Regions from separate parts of the Ensifer sp. GW101-20A05 genome, predicted to be linked through region 1. Evidence: riboswitches for the same ligand, from Rfam matches in the RefSeq annotation. Region 1 holds a riboswitch; the other holds the start of a gene.
What was found. Region 1 has a riboswitch for thiamine pyrophosphate ahead of thiD (bifunctional hydroxymethylpyrimidine kinase/phosphomethylpyrimidine kinase). Riboswitches for the same ligand answer to the same signal wherever they lie in the genome.

Region 1 (7,487 bases):
CGGCGAGGCCGCCTTCGGCATCAGCCCCGGTTATGCCGAGATCTGGGCGACGCTGCGGACGCTGACCGACGAACGCATGGCCGATCTCGTGGCCCGCGCCGAGGCGCTGGTTGCCAAGGAGACGGAGGCTGCGGGGCTGAAGGTTACGATCGGCCATGAGGACGTGTTCCACCAATGCAGCAATGCGGAAGCGGCAGTCATCGCGCTGGAACGCGCCATGGACGAGGAGGGCGTCAGCCACGATCACGGCGAGGGCGTGTTGCCGATGAAGGGCTCGGAGGATTTCGGGCTCTTCGGGCGGGTGGCGCCCGCGGCGATGTTCTTCCTTGGCGCCGGCGAGAACCACGCGCGGCTGCACAATCCGGACTATGATTTTCCTGACGAGCTGATCGGCATGGGCGCACGGGTGTTCATGCGGGCGATCCGCAATGAGCTGGGGTGAGGGCAGCGCCGGAAGGTCGCTTGCTCAACGGTTGTTGTGATGGCACTCTCAGAAATTGCGCAATTCCCGACGGAGAGCCGTTTGCGCCGCGTCCGGATTTGCCTTCAGGAGGACCAAATGGATGAGCCATTTCAGCTTCCGTGACGCGGTTTGCCTCGCGATCACCATGGCGGGAATGGCGAGCGCTTACGCGGCGGATATGCCCGTTGCAGATATCATTCCTGAGCCGCGACAGACTGAGAATGTTAGTCTGCAGGACTTCATCAAGGCCAATCCGGATTGCCTGGAGTTCACCGACCAGTGCTCGCATTGCGCGATCGTCAACGGCGTTGCCGAATGCTCGACGGCGGAGATAGCTTGCATCAAGCGAGAGAACCAGTGCACTAAGCGGACAGCTAAATAGAACATTGCGGTCAGAAATTTCCTGCAGCCGTTCAGCAACATGCAGGGACCGGTTTCCTACGCTGCCTTCCGAAGCTCCGAGATCTTTTGGAACTCTGCCAAGATATCTGGCGCTTTTTCCTTCGTCGGCGTATGTCCACGCGATTTCGAAGCGACGCTTGGCGGGCAGCGCTCGATGGCGGCGATCTGGTTGTCGGTCGAGTACTTCTGATGCTCGGTCGACATCCGAACGTAGATCGCCGCGCGAACCTTGCGTCGCTCGTCCGAGGGGGGTGTTCGTCGCCGTTCTCAGTCCAACCGATAACCATGACGTGCCGGTATATCATGTGTGAATTGAGGTCAGAATGCCGGAGTATCGACCGGGGAGGTGAGCAGTATGGTTCCGAATACAGGCACAATGGTTACAGCATCAGCGCGCGCCGCTAAGACGACTACTTTGCCGCCGTTGCGGCGGCGCTGCGTCACGAATTGGGTGGGGGAGGCCGTGCGATAAAGACGATCATGCGCTGGCCGAACGACGAGATATTGGCTAGCCGGCGATCGCGGCCCCGACCGATGGCACCTCATTCTGCTGGCCTGATGAAGTGTTGCAGGTCGTGCTCGCAATGGCACACCGCGATATTCTGTCTGTCACACCCGAACCGCGTGCAGCGGAAGCCGCCTTGGACCGAGCAAGTGCAATTCTCAAAACATTGCGGTGATATGATGCGATGAGGCGCCTAACATCTATCGTTATGCGTGGAAGGCCCGTCGCCACTGAGTGAATCGGTAGTGCTGCCGACCAAATCACTCCGGGATTGCATAGGCTCGCGTTCGAAATCCCCTTGCCTTAACGGCCTTCAGGTGGATAGTCTGCCAAGGTCTGTGAAGTCGAACGCTCAGACGGAAGGCTCCTTATGCTCTCGAGGCAAAAGGGGCCTTTTTGCTGGTTGTTTCCTTTCAGGTCCTCCGTCTTCCGCGTCGAGCCGACGCATATACGGGCCCGCTAAACTCAAGCAATTGACATCCCCTGCCACGCTCCCATAGCATTCATGCCTGCCGAGGGGCGCACCTGACAGTGCTGAGATGGCGGTGAGCCAGACCCTTGAACCTGATCCGGATCATACCGGCGTAGGAACGGCAAGGGCCTCTCTGGCACCCCCGCGTCTTCGCCGTTCATCTGGATCTCCGTGATTTTGGTTTCGGGAGATCGCTGGTGCCAATACGCCGTTTAGAATGTAGCGACGAAGAACTCCGGGGGACGGGACGACCGACCCATCGGCTCAATCTGTCGGATTCTTCGAGGTTGTATGGAAGACCCGCCTCAGTTTGCGCGTGTTTGAGCCGGTGGCTTGAGTGCGCGCTCGACATCATTGGACCCGCTTCTACATTTCAGCGGAGCCAGGCATGACCTCCATCGCCGTTACCATCGCAGGCTCAGATTCCGGTGGCGGTGCCGGTATCCAGGCGGATCTGAAGACGTTTTCGGCGCTCGGCGTCTATGGTGCCAGCGTGATCACGGCCATCACCGCGCAAAACACCCGCGGGGTCACGGCCGTCGAGGACATCTCGCCGGCCGTGGTCGCAGCCCAGATCGATGCGGTGTTTTCGGATCTCGCCGTCGGCGCGGTTAAGATCGGCATGATGTCCCGCCAGGAGACCATTGCTGCGATCGCGACCGGCCTGAAGCGATACGGGCATTTAGCAGTCATCGATCCGGTGATGGTCGCCACTTCAGGGGACATTTTGTTACGTCCGGATGCGATCGCGACGCTCAAAGAGGAATTGCTGCCGCTTGGGCTTATCGTGACACCGAACCTGCCCGAAGCGGCACTGATGACGGGGCGTAGCGTTGCCGAAAGCGAGACAGAAATGGGCCGCCAGGCGGAGATGCTCCTGAAGCTTGGTGCGCGCGCCGTGCTGATGAAAGGCGGGCATGCCAGCGGCGACGAAGCGGCTGATATCCTCTTCAACGGGGACAACGCTTTGCGCCTGTCGCGCCCGCGGGTTGAAACGAGGAACGATCATGGCACCGGCTGCACGCTCTCTGCCGCAATCGCCGCCGGTCTTGCCCGTAGGCAGACACTTCAAGACGCGGTTACCGCCGCCAAGACCTATCTGCATGAGGCGCTTGTTGCCGCAGCAGCGCTCAAAATCGGGCAGGGTCGGGGACCGGTTCACCACTTCCATCGATGGTGGGAACCGAACGGCGATTAATTCCATTCCGGCGCTTGGTGCCGGTTTCACCGTTCAAGTTGACTTTTAAAAAACCAGGCCATTCCATTGCCCGATAAGCAATGGAATGGCCGTCGAGTCGGGAAGTCGGTCACTTGTAAATGCAATGTGAGAGACGAGGACAGAGCGCTTTTCGGTTCAGGCCACAGCGGCGCTCGGGTGAACCGGCTGCTCCTCTTTGAGCAGTTTCCGGTAGAGCGCGACATGTTCGCGGCCGCAGTCGACATGGCTCATTGGGCGCCTAAGCGTTGCCCTGAGGTTGTCCCATGACCTTGGCGTGCTCAGCACATCGATCAGTCGATCAGCAAGATCTTGCGCGCTGCCGGTCCGGAAATGATAGCCGTCCAGCCGGTCGCGAACCTTCTCGGCCATGCCGCCGATGTCGGAGCAAATGATCGGCCTGCCATGGTGAAGCGCCTCCTGGATCACGATCGGTGAGTTTTCCCACCAGACCGAGGGCATCACAACCCAATCGACCGATCGCATCAGCCTCGGCATGTCCTGGTTCTGGTAGGAGCCGTAAAAGCGGACGCGACGGCCGGCGTCCTCGATCAGTTTCGCGACGCGCTCCTGATACTCGGTCGGCTGACGCTCGAGGTTGCCGCCGAAGATCATCAGCGTTGAATCGTCGCCCCAGATATCGTCGGGCACACGCGATACCGCGTCGATCAGCACGTGAACGCCCTTGAAGGGCGTCATCTGCCCGAAATAGGCAAAACGATTGCGACGTGCCGTCGGCGCAGGCAATTCACGCGCGGGCGTCTTTTCACCCAGGACGATGCCGTTTTCGATCACGAAGATCTTCTCGGCAGCGATGCCCCACTCGACATAGCGATTGGCGAGAAAAGCACTCGGGGCGGTGAAGGCGTCGGCAAGGTTCAGCATGCCCCGCACGAACTGCTCACGCCGTACGAAACGCGAAACCGGGATTTCGGGGAAACACGTGTGGCAGCTGATTGGCGAAGCGCCATTGCAAAGCTGGCCCGAGGACCGCTTAACCATTTGCCCGTGGTTGTGACAGATCGGCAGGTACTCGTGGAAGGTCACGACGATGCGTGCTTTCGGCAAAGCGTCGCGCACCGCATAGAGCGCTTCAAGCCCGAAGCCGATGATATGGTGAAAGTGGACGATGTCCGGCTTGATGTCTCCCACGAAGCGCAAGAGGTCGCGGCGGATCGCGTCGGTATCGCCGTTGGACAGGAAGAAATGATCAAAGTCCTCGGCATGGTAGAGCACTTCGTCCATCGCCAGGCGAAGGCTCATCAGCGCCGATGCGCCGTGGCGCGGCACGGGATTTCCGACGCGGGCAAGGTAGATCGATTCGATACCCGGCAGGCCGTTCAACGCCTTGTGCAAGCCGTGGGAGGCGATCTCGGCGCCGCCCAGCGAATGGGTCGGGTGGCCGTGCGAGACGACCAGCACGCGGAGTTTGTCACTCATGTCGAAACCTCATTATGGGTCGTGTTCTCTGGCTCGACGGTCTGCATCCAGCGGCCGCGAAACAGCGTCTGATCGACACGCTCCACGTACCTGGCCGTGGCTGCCGAAACGGCACCGGACGCTTCATCCGACCCGAGCATCTGCAGGGCGGGCAGCCAATAGGATTCGTAGCCCCTGCGGCTCAGCCTCAAGGCGAAATCCAGCCCATTGAGAGACGCACCGAGATAGGCGGGCGATAGGCCGGTATCGTCGAGAAGCGCCTTGCGGGGCATGATGCAGCATTCGAGCGACGCGGTCGCAACCCGGGTCAGCTTTAAGCGGTTCACAGCGCCGACTGGATAACCGGCATACCGGCTCGACTGCAGATGATCCGCGCGATCGAGCGACGAACTGCCGGCCCAACGGATCGAATGATCCTCATAGGCAAGGGTCGGTGAAATGATGCTCCCGCTTCTGGTCTCATGGTTCATAACAAGCGTCTGGTACCAACCGGGATTGGCGGGCGTGAGGGAAGCAGACAGCAGGATGACGGTCTCATTGTCGATTGCCTGCGCCGCAGTCCGCGCCAGGTCGGTTGCATCGCCCGAATCTTCGACAGACACCAGACGCAGCGGCAAGCGATAAAATTCCGCAAGTCGCCGGATGCCGGCGGCGCGCCGGCGAAACTGTTCCGATTGCAGGACGAGCACGATCGGTGCCTGCTGCGTATGCGGATCGAGCGCCAGAAGACCCAACAGCGCGGCAAAATCCTCCTCGGCCTCTCCCACGGCGACAAGGATTGCCGCCCCCACAGCCTCACCGAAGCGGCCAATGTCGATGACGGTCTCGATGGTCGGAGCATCAGTGCGAGCCGCAGTGATGAACGGAACGATCTGGCGATCGACGATATCGGGCAAGGCCCAACTGGTCGGATCGATGGCGTTGAGCAGCCGCAGCGCCGAATGCCTTGCCGGCAGCCGTGTCGGGTGAAGCGGCATATAGGCGCGACGAGAATCGCGAAGAGTGACTTCGAGGTGAAGGGGTGCTGCCGGATCGCCGACGAGGCCATCCGCGAAAGCGATGAAACCGTGCGAACGGCGATGTCCGGATATCGCGCCCTTGAATTCCGGCCGGTCCACGAAGGCATCTTCCACGTCCAGCCGCTCGGTGCGGGTCCAGGCGCCATCAAGTCGCGCCCCGGCGCGCCCCCGACGCAGCCGAACGCTCTGCACATGATCGTCCGGATCCAGCATCCAGCCCGAGATCAGGAAGGCGCCTTCATCGCCCTGATAGAGTGCGTCGACGCCGAGTCGGACCGGAACGGGGAGGATTGAGATCGTTTCTGTACCGTCAAAGCCGTTGGCCGCCTCGCGCAGGCGCAACAGCACCTGCGGCGAGCTCTGGCTTTGGAGCAGCATCGCGCGAAGATGACCCGGCGTTTCAAGGGGGCCCGCAACGAACTTGCGCTCGTGGACCGGCGCATAGCGCCAGGCGCCACGCCCACGATAGAAAATGCCCTGGATGTCACGCGCCCGCGGAAGATCATCCGCAGACAGGAGGCCCAGAAAGCCGACCGCGTCTTCCGGTGCGTCGTTGCGCGGGAAAACCGCGATGCTGCACTCGGCGACCGATGCGTTTTCGGCCCGGATGATGATCCGGCTAACGCCGGCAGCAATGTCATGCGCCCAACCCTTGAGCGCGATCGCATCATCGTGGCTCTCACCGAGCAGTTCTATGTAGCCGTCTTTCGCGGTTCCCGCCTTGAGGAGGGCTGTGATCGCCGTCAGCTTCCGTGGGTCGAGCGGCGGCTTCATCAACACGTCCACCAGGCGGCCAAGCACGTGAACGACCTGCGGGCCGGCGAGCTCTTTCAGCATCGCGGCGACGTCACCTGTCGACACGGTGCGGGGCGCAACGACGTAACGTTTGCCGCTGCCTTCCCTTCCGAAGCGCAGCGTTGCCGGCATGCCACGCACTCCCTCGACCGGGATGAGCGCGGCGAAACCATGGGTGGCGGTGGCCTGTGGAGTGGAAAGCCGCCAGCCGATGATGGCAGCGATCGCCTGGGTCGCGGGATCTTCGTCGATCTCGACCGGCAGCTGATCGGCCATCGGGCCGCCGGCGCCGATCACCAGCAGCAAGGCTTCGTCGATCGGGCACACCACGATCCGTCCGCTGCGCATGATCCGGGCAAGCGGTGCCGGGTTCGGCGAAAGGGAAAGCTCCTGATTGGGCATGATGCGCCCCTCAGGTCCGCAGGAGAAGCGTCAGGATCGCACCTGCGGTAAAGCCCGCAAGCACAAAGAGAAGCAGAAATGCCGGCTTCAAGTCTCCGTTCGAGCGTTGCTTCAAGGCATTGAGGCTCTTTTCCATGCCAGCCACAACCCCATCGAGACGCATCAGGTGCACGTCGAGATCGGTCAATCGTTGGGTGATTTCTGTACGCAGGCTCGCGACGTCGTCGCTGACAGCGGCAAGTCCGGCCGCTTCGCCTTCCTCGCCGTCGTCGAGCTTCTGGCGGATGGCTGAGCGCTGAGAGACCTGGAGTTGACGTTGTGCCGCCATCAGCACATCGAGCTTGTCGAGCACTTTTGCCAGCGGAGCGGCGATCAAAGCCTCGGCCGCCTGTTCGTCGGGTTTGGGAACGCGAAGCGGCAACTCGCCGCCTTTTTCCGTAGACGCCATGACAACCAGTTCGCCGGCGCGGGCGCTGGCCATGTCAGGCAACGCGATTTCGAAGGCGTGGTTACCGTCGCCGATCCCGTTGCGCTTGAGGTCGGATCGGTTGCGGTCGGCCAGTGCCTCGGCGATCACCTTGCCATCAAGCAGCACGCGAATGGCGAGCCGTTTCTCTGGCGTCTCAGGATCGAATGCCCAACCGAAAACGCGGCCCTGGTCGATCGCGTCCACCCGGCCCTTCAAGGGCTTTGCATTGTTTTGTTCCGGTGCGACATCCGGTTTATCGACTACTACAGACATGGTCATTCCTCTAGGCCGCGGCGGTTCGTGC
Region 2 (7,487 bases), on a different contig from region 1:
CCGAGACTGTCGCGAACACACCGAACGAAAGAGGGTGACTCATGGTGGGAATCGACTTTGATCGGCTTGTCGAGGATATGACCGCCTGGCGCCGTGATCTGCACGCGCATCCGGAATTCGGTTTTGAGGAGCAGCGCACCGCATCCTTCGTCGCGGCGAAGCTTCGAGAATTCGGGCTCGACGAGGTCGTGGAAGGCGTCGGCGGCACCGGTGTCGTCGGCCGGCTGAAACGCGGCAGTGGCAATCGCGCCATCGCCCTTCGCGCCGACATGGACGCGCTCCGGATACCGGAGCAGGGAGAGCAGTCCTATCGCTCGACCCGGCCCGGCACTATGCATGCCTGCGGCCATGACGGCCACACCGCAATGCTGCTCGGGGCAGCGAAAATGCTGGCAGAAGGCGGAGGCTTCGACGGCACCGTTTGTTTCATCTTTCAGCCGGCCGAAGAGTGGGGCAAGGGCGCGCTGGCGATGCTCGACGACGGCCTGATGGAGCGCTTCCCCTTCGACGAGATCTACGGCCTGCACAACATGCCGGGGCTGCCGGTCGGCCGCTTCGAGACCCGTGTCGGCGCGATCATGTCGGCGGAGGACAATTTCGAAATCGTGCTGAAGGGTGTTGGCGGGCATGCGGCGCGGCCGCATTGGGGCAATGAGACGCTTGTCGCGGCTTGCGCTACCGTCGTCAATCTGCAGACGATCGTCTCGCGGCGCCTTTCGCCGACGGATATCGGCGTCGTTTCGGTGACCGAACTCTTGACCGACGGCACGCGCAATGCCTTGCCCGGCCTCTCCCGGATCCTCGGGGACGCCCGCAGCTTCCGCCCCGAGGTCAGCGCCAAGATCGAGGCGGAGATGCGCGTGATCGCCAAGGGCACGGCGGATGCCTATGGCTGCGAGGTCGAGGTCAGCTACACACGCGAGTTCGTGCCGCTCATCAACGACCCGGCCTTGACCGGCCACGCCTTTGCTGCGGCGCAAGCGGTGTTCGGGCCTGAGAATGTCGCGACGGCCGCTGAGCCTATGACCGGTTCGGAGGATTTCGCGCGCTTCCTCGAGCACGTGCCGGGCTGCTTCGTCTTCATCGGCAACGGCGAGACGTCGGCGCCGCTGCACAATCCGCGTTACGATTTCAACGATGATGCCCTGATCTTCGGCGCGCGCTACCACGCGGAAATCACCCGGCAGAGACTGGCGCCGACTGAGCCCCGGCCATGAACAGAAATCCGCATGAAAGCAGGACAGCCAAGCCAATGCAGACCATCGATGCCGCGCGCCTCCTCGGGCGTATTCACGATCTTGGCGAGATCGGCCGCGATCCCCACGGGCAATTGACGCGACTGGCCGGTTCCGACAACGACAAGGCTGGCCGCGATCGCCTCGTCGCCTGGATCGAGGCGGCGGGTCTCGAAGTCGCCATCGACCGCATCGGCAATATCTTCGGCACCTGGCGCGACGAGGGTAATGCCGGCGAGGCGCCCATCATGCTCGGCTCGCACGTCGACACGGTCATCAATGCCGGCATCTATGACGGCTGTTACGGCGTGATTGCCGCGCTCGAAGTGATCGAAACTTTGAGAGAGCGCGGTCTGACGCCGGCCCGGCCGATCGTCGTTGCCGCCTTCACCAACGAGGAGGGCGTGCGTTTTGCGCCCGACATGCTCGGCTCGCTCGTCTATGCCGGCGGGCTGCCGGTGGAGAAGGCGCTTGCGACCGTCGGCACAGATGGCGCGGTGCTGGGAGAGGAACTCGCGCGGATCGGCTATGCGGGCAATGTCGAACCGGGGTTCCTCATCCCCCACGCCTATGTCGAGCTCCATATCGAGCAGGGACCGGTGCTGGAGCGCGAGGGCATGGCAATCGGCGCGGTCGAAAACCTGCAGGGCATTTCCTGGCAGCGGGTGACGATCGACGGTGTCGCCAATCACGCCGGCACGACGCCGATGGCGATGCGCTGTGACGCCGGGCTTGCGGCCGCCCGCATCGGCCTTTTCCTGCGCGATCATATAACCCGCTCGAACGCTCCGAGCGTCGCGACCATTGGCACCATGCGTTTCGAGCCGGACGCAATCAACGTCATTCCGTCGCGGGCGGTCTTCACCGTAGACCTGCGCGACCCGGACGAGGATCGGCTGCAGGCGCTGGAGGCGGCGCTTGCGGATTTCCTCCTGCGTGTCGCCGCTGAAGAGGGTGTCGAGATATCGGTCGAGCGCCTGGCGCGTTTCCAGCCGGTCGCCTTCGATCTGGGCATTGTCGCCACGATCGAGGCTTCGGCGAAGGCGCGGGGCCTGAAGAGCCGGCGCATGACTTCGGGCGCCGGCCACGATGCGCAGATGATCGCACGCATCGCGCCGACGGCGATGATCTTCGTGCCGAGCCGCGACGGCATCAGCCACAATCCGCGCGAACACACGGAGGCGGATGATCTGGTTGCCGGGGCGAATGTGCTGCTCGATGTCGTCGAGCGGATTGCTTGCAGCGGCTGGAAAGGCAGTTAGGAATACTCGCGGCGAGAAAGACGATGGTCTGTATCCGTAACTCCGCCGCCACACTCCGGCAGGTCGTGATCGGGATAGACATATCTCGAATGTAAAGCTCTGACGCCGGCTGATCTGTTCTCGCGCGTCAGAACCCGTTCCTACCGCACATCCGGAGTCCGGTTTCGAGAAATAGCGCAGGTCCCCCTCCGTTGCGACGAAGTTGACCTGTCTTCAAGGCTCTCATTTCGTGTCAACGGTCTTCTGCCGGGCAGACGATTCAGGCTGGCTCCGTTCGAAGCGCCTTTCCGGCGTCTGGCGGAAAAGGTTAAGGAAATTGCTGCCGCCGTGCCAGACCTTGCCGCTTGGTCCGTAATCCCGTGAGTCGCGCATCGATGAGTGGGGCTCGCTGTGGCTATCGCTGTCGATGACGGCAGCACCTCCGCCGCCTGCGCCGGTGCCGCCGGGGACGCCGCCTACGCCGCTGCCGTCACCGGTGCCCCAATCGCCACCACCCCCATCGCCGCCACCCTCTGTGCCGTTGCTTCCGCCGCTCCCGACGTTTTCGCCACCTTGGTCGCTGCCATCAGCGCCATTTTCACCATTCCCGCCGACATCGGCGTCGTCCGCATGGGCGGCGGAAATCCAGGAAAAACCCGCGGCAAAACTCCCGCTGTCGTCGAGGCGTGGCAGATCTCCAGCGAGTGCCACAAGGCCGCCTATCGACAGGGCCGTCAGTCTCAGCAGGCGTGTCCTCAAGTCATTCTCCTCGTAAACGGCGTTTTTTTCGTCGTCCTGCAAGAGCGCCGCAGAGGACGGCAGCTTGGCGTGAATGACGGGTCCGCCGGCGGCGACTTTTGCGTGAGTTTTACATATCGTTCAACCGATAAGGGGGCAAGCTATTCCCCCAGGGCCCAGCATCCGCCTTGCCGTCGGAAGGGACTACGAGGCGTCCCTCCCGACGTGTTGCGCTTTAACTCTTAGCTTCGACCTCAGCGACCGGCATATAGAGATCGCCGCCCTCGCGGTATTTCGCGGCCATTGCCTCCAGCCCTTCCTTCTGCGCTTCCGCACGAATGTCGTGCGAGATCCGCATCGAGCAGAATTTCGGGCCGCACATGGAGCAGAAATGCGCGACCTTGTGTGCCTCCTTCGGCAGGGTCTCGTCGTGGAAGTTTCGGGCCGTCTCCGGGTCGAGAGAGAGGTTGAACTGGTCCTCCCAGCGGAACTCGAAGCGGGCGCGCGAGAGAGCGTCGTCGCGCACCTGGGCGGCCGGGTGACCCTTGGCGAGATCGGCGGCGTGGGCGGCGATCTTGTAGGTGATGACGCCCACTTTGACGTCGTTGCGGTCGGGCAGGCCCAGGTGTTCCTTCGGCGTGACGTAGCAGAGCATGGCGGTGCCGAACCAGCCGATCATCGCAGCGCCGATGCCTGACGTGATGTGGTCGTAGCCCGGAGCGATGTCCGTCGTCAGCGGCCCAAGCGTATAGAACGGCGCCTCGCCGCAGACGGCGAGCTGCTTGTCCATGTTCTCCTTGATCTTGTGCATCGGCACGTGGCCGGGGCCCTCGATCATCACCTGACAATCCTTCGCCCAGGCGATCTTGGTGAGTTCGCCGAGCGTTTCGAGTTCGGCAAACTGCGCCGCGTCGTTGGCATCGGCGATCGAGCCCGGGCGCAATCCGTCGCCGAGCGAGAAGGAGACGTCATAGGCGCGGCAGATGTCGCAGATCTCCTCGAAATGCTCGTAGAGGAAGCTTTCCTTGTGGTGATGCAGACACCACTTGGCCATGATCGAGCCGCCGCGGGAGACGATGCCGGTGACGCGATCGACGGTGAGCGGGATGTAGTGCAGGCGTACGCCAGCATGGATGGTGAAATAATCGACGCCCTGTTCGGCCTGCTCGATCAGCGTGTCGCGATAGACCTCCCAGTTGAGGTCCTCGGCAATGCCATTGACCTTTTCCAGAGCCTGGTAGAGCGGCACGGTGCCGATCGGCACCGGTGAATTGCGGATGATCCATTCGCGGATGTTGTGGATGTTGCGGCCGGTCGAAAGGTCCATAACCGTATCGGCGCCCCACCGCGTCGCCCAGACCATCTTCTCGACCTCCTCGGCCATCGACGAGGTGACAGCGGAGTTGCCGATATTGGCGTTGATTTTCACCAGGAAGTTCCGCCCGATGATCATCGGCTCGGATTCCGGATGGTTGATGTTGGCGGGCAGGATCGCTCTGCCGCTGGCGATTTCCTGGCGCACGAACTCCGGTGTCACATGGTCGGGGATATGGGCGCCGAAGCTTTCGCCGTCGCGAGCTATCGCGCGTGCCGCATCGCGGCCGAGGTTCTCGCGGATCGCCACGAACTCCATCTCCGGCGTGATGATGCCGGCGCGGGCGTAGGCAAGCTGCGTTACCGCCTTGCCGCCAGTCGCCTTGAGCGGCGCGTGCTGGAACGGGAAGGTCGGCGTCAGCCGGTCGCCGCTGGCAAAACCGTTGTCTTCAGGACGGACGATGCGCCCCTCGTAGGTTTCCACGTCGCCGCGCCCGACGATCCAGTTGCGACGGAGTCGCGGCAGCCCCGCCTCGATGCTGATCTCCGCATCGTCGGCGGTATAGGCGCCGGAGGAATCGTAGACGGTAACCGGCGGCTCGCCGGAGGTCGGGTGCAGCGCGATCTCGCGCATCGGCACGCGGATATCCGGGTGGAGGATGCCTGATTTGTGGACCTTGCGGGAGGCGGGAAGCGGGCCTTGGGTGACCGTGAGAGGGGTGGGCTTTGTGGCAATATTCATGACGAGGCTCCAAGTTTGCGATTGGAGACCCAGTTCTGATGCCGGAAGGATGAAAGACGCTCCGCCAGGTGCTGGACGCACGGAATCCTGGCTTCGATATCTGCACCGTCCCTACGCCAGTATGAACTGGATCAGGTTCAACGGGTCACTGCGCCACAGCCGGTAAGCCGGCCATCCAGCAGAATCTCAGCCCCTTGCGGGACCCCCCTGGTGAATGCCCAAGAGATAGCCATCGAACGGCACGGGTCGTCAAGCGCGAATTCGCCCGTCGACGAAGATGCAATTTTTGGGTGTATTTTGGCCGCTGACGAGAGTTAGCTGCCGGATTTTTCCGGAACGCCGCGCTCCGCATAGTCGGCTCGGTTGATGCCGTGGCGCTGGAGCTTGTCGTAGAATGTCTTGCGCGGAATACCGAGCGCCTCGATCGTCGCCTTGACGTCGCCGCGCTGGGCGCGAAGCACTTCCTTCAGGATCTCTGCCTCGTAGTGTTCGAGCCGTTCCGGTAGCGCGAAACCCGGCTGTTCTGCTGGCGCAACCGGCTGTCCCAGCGGGCCTTCGACGCCGAGCGCCACGCGTTCGGCAAAATGTGAGAGTTCGCGCACATTGCCGGGCCAGGCATGGGTCATCAGGTGTTGCTGCACTGCCGGCGAGACGTGAGGCACGTCCCGCTTGAAGCGCTCCGCCGCCCGCGTCAGGAAGTGCGAAAAGAGCAGCGGGATATCATCGCGGCGCTCGCGCAGCGGCGGGATCGACAGCGTTACGACGTTCAATCGGAAGTAGAGATCTTCACGAAAGTCCCCGCGCTGGGCCGGGTCGCCGAGATCGATCTTGGCGGCGGCGATGACGCGAATATCGACGGGGCGCACCTGGTTGGTGCCGAGCGGCGTGATCTCGCGGGCTTCGAGAACGCGCAGCATCTTGACCTGGGTCGCCGGCGGCATCGCCTCGATCTCGTCGAGGAATAGCGTGCCGCCGCTCGCGTGTTCGATCCGGCCCACACGCTTCTTCAGGGCGCCGGTGAAGGCGCCCTGTTCGTGACCGAAGAGTTCGCTCTCGATCACCGTTTCCGGCAGCGCGCCGCAGTTCAGCGCCACGAAATTGCCGTCGCGGCGCCGGCTCCAATTGTGGAGCAGCGTCGCGACCACCTCCTTGCCGCTGCCGGTTTCACCGGCGACGAGCACGTCGACATCCGTGTCGGCGATGTGCCGGATCGTCTGGCGCAAGCGCTCCATGACCGGCGTCTGGCCGATCAGCGGCAGGCTGTCGCCGGCCGTTTCGGCCGCCCGTTTGAGCGCGCGGTTCTCCATGACGAGACTGCGCTTTTCCAGCGCGCGGCGCACGCTCTGCACCAGCCGGTCGGCGGCAAAGGGTTTTGGGATGAAGTCGTAGACGCCATCCTGCAGCGCCTGAACTGCCATCGGTATGTCGCCGTGGCCGGTCACCAGGATCACGGGCAGGTCGGCATCGAAGGCAGCGATGCGGCGAAAGAGCTGCAGCCCGTCGATGCCGGGCATGCGGATATCACTGACGACAATGCCATCAAAATTCGCGTCGAGGGTTCCCAAGGCTTCGGCGGCGCTTGCAAGCGAAGTGACGGCGAATCCGGCGAGCTCCAGCGTCTGCGTCATCGCCTTGCGCAGATCGTTGTCGTCGTCGATGAGGTAGACGGATGGCTGCATCGCTCAGGCCCTCTTCAGGCGCACCGTGAAGACGGTGCCCTTGTCGCTGGTTTCGACTGATATCTCGCCGCCATAGTCGGCGACGATCTCCTGGGAGATGGCGAGTCCAAGGCCGAGCCCTTCGTCCTTCGAGGTGTTGAACGGCGTGAACAGATCCTCGCGGATATGCTGTGGTATGCCGGGGCCGTTGTCGGTAACGACAAGCAAGACCGTGCCGGAAGGGTCCTCCTCACAGCGCACGCGGATCTCGGCATCGCTGCGCTCGCCGAGTGCCTCCAAGGCATTCTGCAGGAGATTGATCAGGACCTGTTCAAGACGGATGCGGCTGCCGTAAACGCTGAGCCCGTTTTCCGGCAGGTCGATGACGATGGCATCCATGCGGCCGGCAAAGCGGCTGCGAAGCAGCATCAAGGCGCCCTCGATCACCTCGCGCATCGGTGTCGGCTCGGCGACGAAGCGGCCCTTGCGGGCAAAGCTGCGGAGTTCGTCGGTGATGGTACCGACCCTTTCGGTCAGCTCGGCGATGCTGACGAGGTTC

Region 2: it holds a riboswitch for thiamine pyrophosphate, as region 1 does, so the genes downstream of both, thiC (phosphomethylpyrimidine synthase ThiC) here and thiD (bifunctional hydroxymethylpyrimidine kinase/phosphomethylpyrimidine kinase) in region 1, are expected to answer to the same signal.

The regions. Positions count from the first base shown of each region.
Region 1 covers NZ_JBWKZT010000028.1:18,944-26,430, reverse strand. The annotation lists partial or broken gene AC070A_RS33405 (M20/M25/M40 family metallo-hydrolase) at 1-442, shown strand, start outside; gene AC070A_RS33400 (hypothetical protein) at 564-845, shown strand; TPP riboswitch at 1,876-1,978, shown strand; gene thiD (bifunctional hydroxymethylpyrimidine kinase/phosphomethylpyrimidine kinase) at 2,231-3,040, shown strand; gene AC070A_RS33390 (glycosyltransferase family 4 protein) at 3,197-4,498, opposite strand; gene AC070A_RS33385 (hypothetical protein) at 4,495-6,714, opposite strand; gene AC070A_RS33380 (hypothetical protein) at 6,725-7,456, opposite strand; gene AC070A_RS33375 (glycosyltransferase family 4 protein) at 7,467-7,487, opposite strand, start outside.
Region 2 covers NZ_JBWKZT010000002.1:80,996-88,482, reverse strand. The annotation lists gene AC070A_RS05510 (diaminopropionate ammonia-lyase) at 1-38, shown strand, start outside; gene AC070A_RS05505 (M20 aminoacylase family protein) at 42-1,217, shown strand; gene AC070A_RS05500 (Zn-dependent hydrolase) at 1,253-2,497, shown strand; gene AC070A_RS05495 (hypothetical protein) at 2,720-3,235, opposite strand; gene thiC (phosphomethylpyrimidine synthase ThiC) at 3,450-5,270, opposite strand; TPP riboswitch at 5,361-5,489, opposite strand; gene AC070A_RS05485 (sigma-54-dependent transcriptional regulator) at 5,585-6,949, opposite strand; gene AC070A_RS05480 (sensor histidine kinase) at 6,953-7,487, opposite strand, start outside.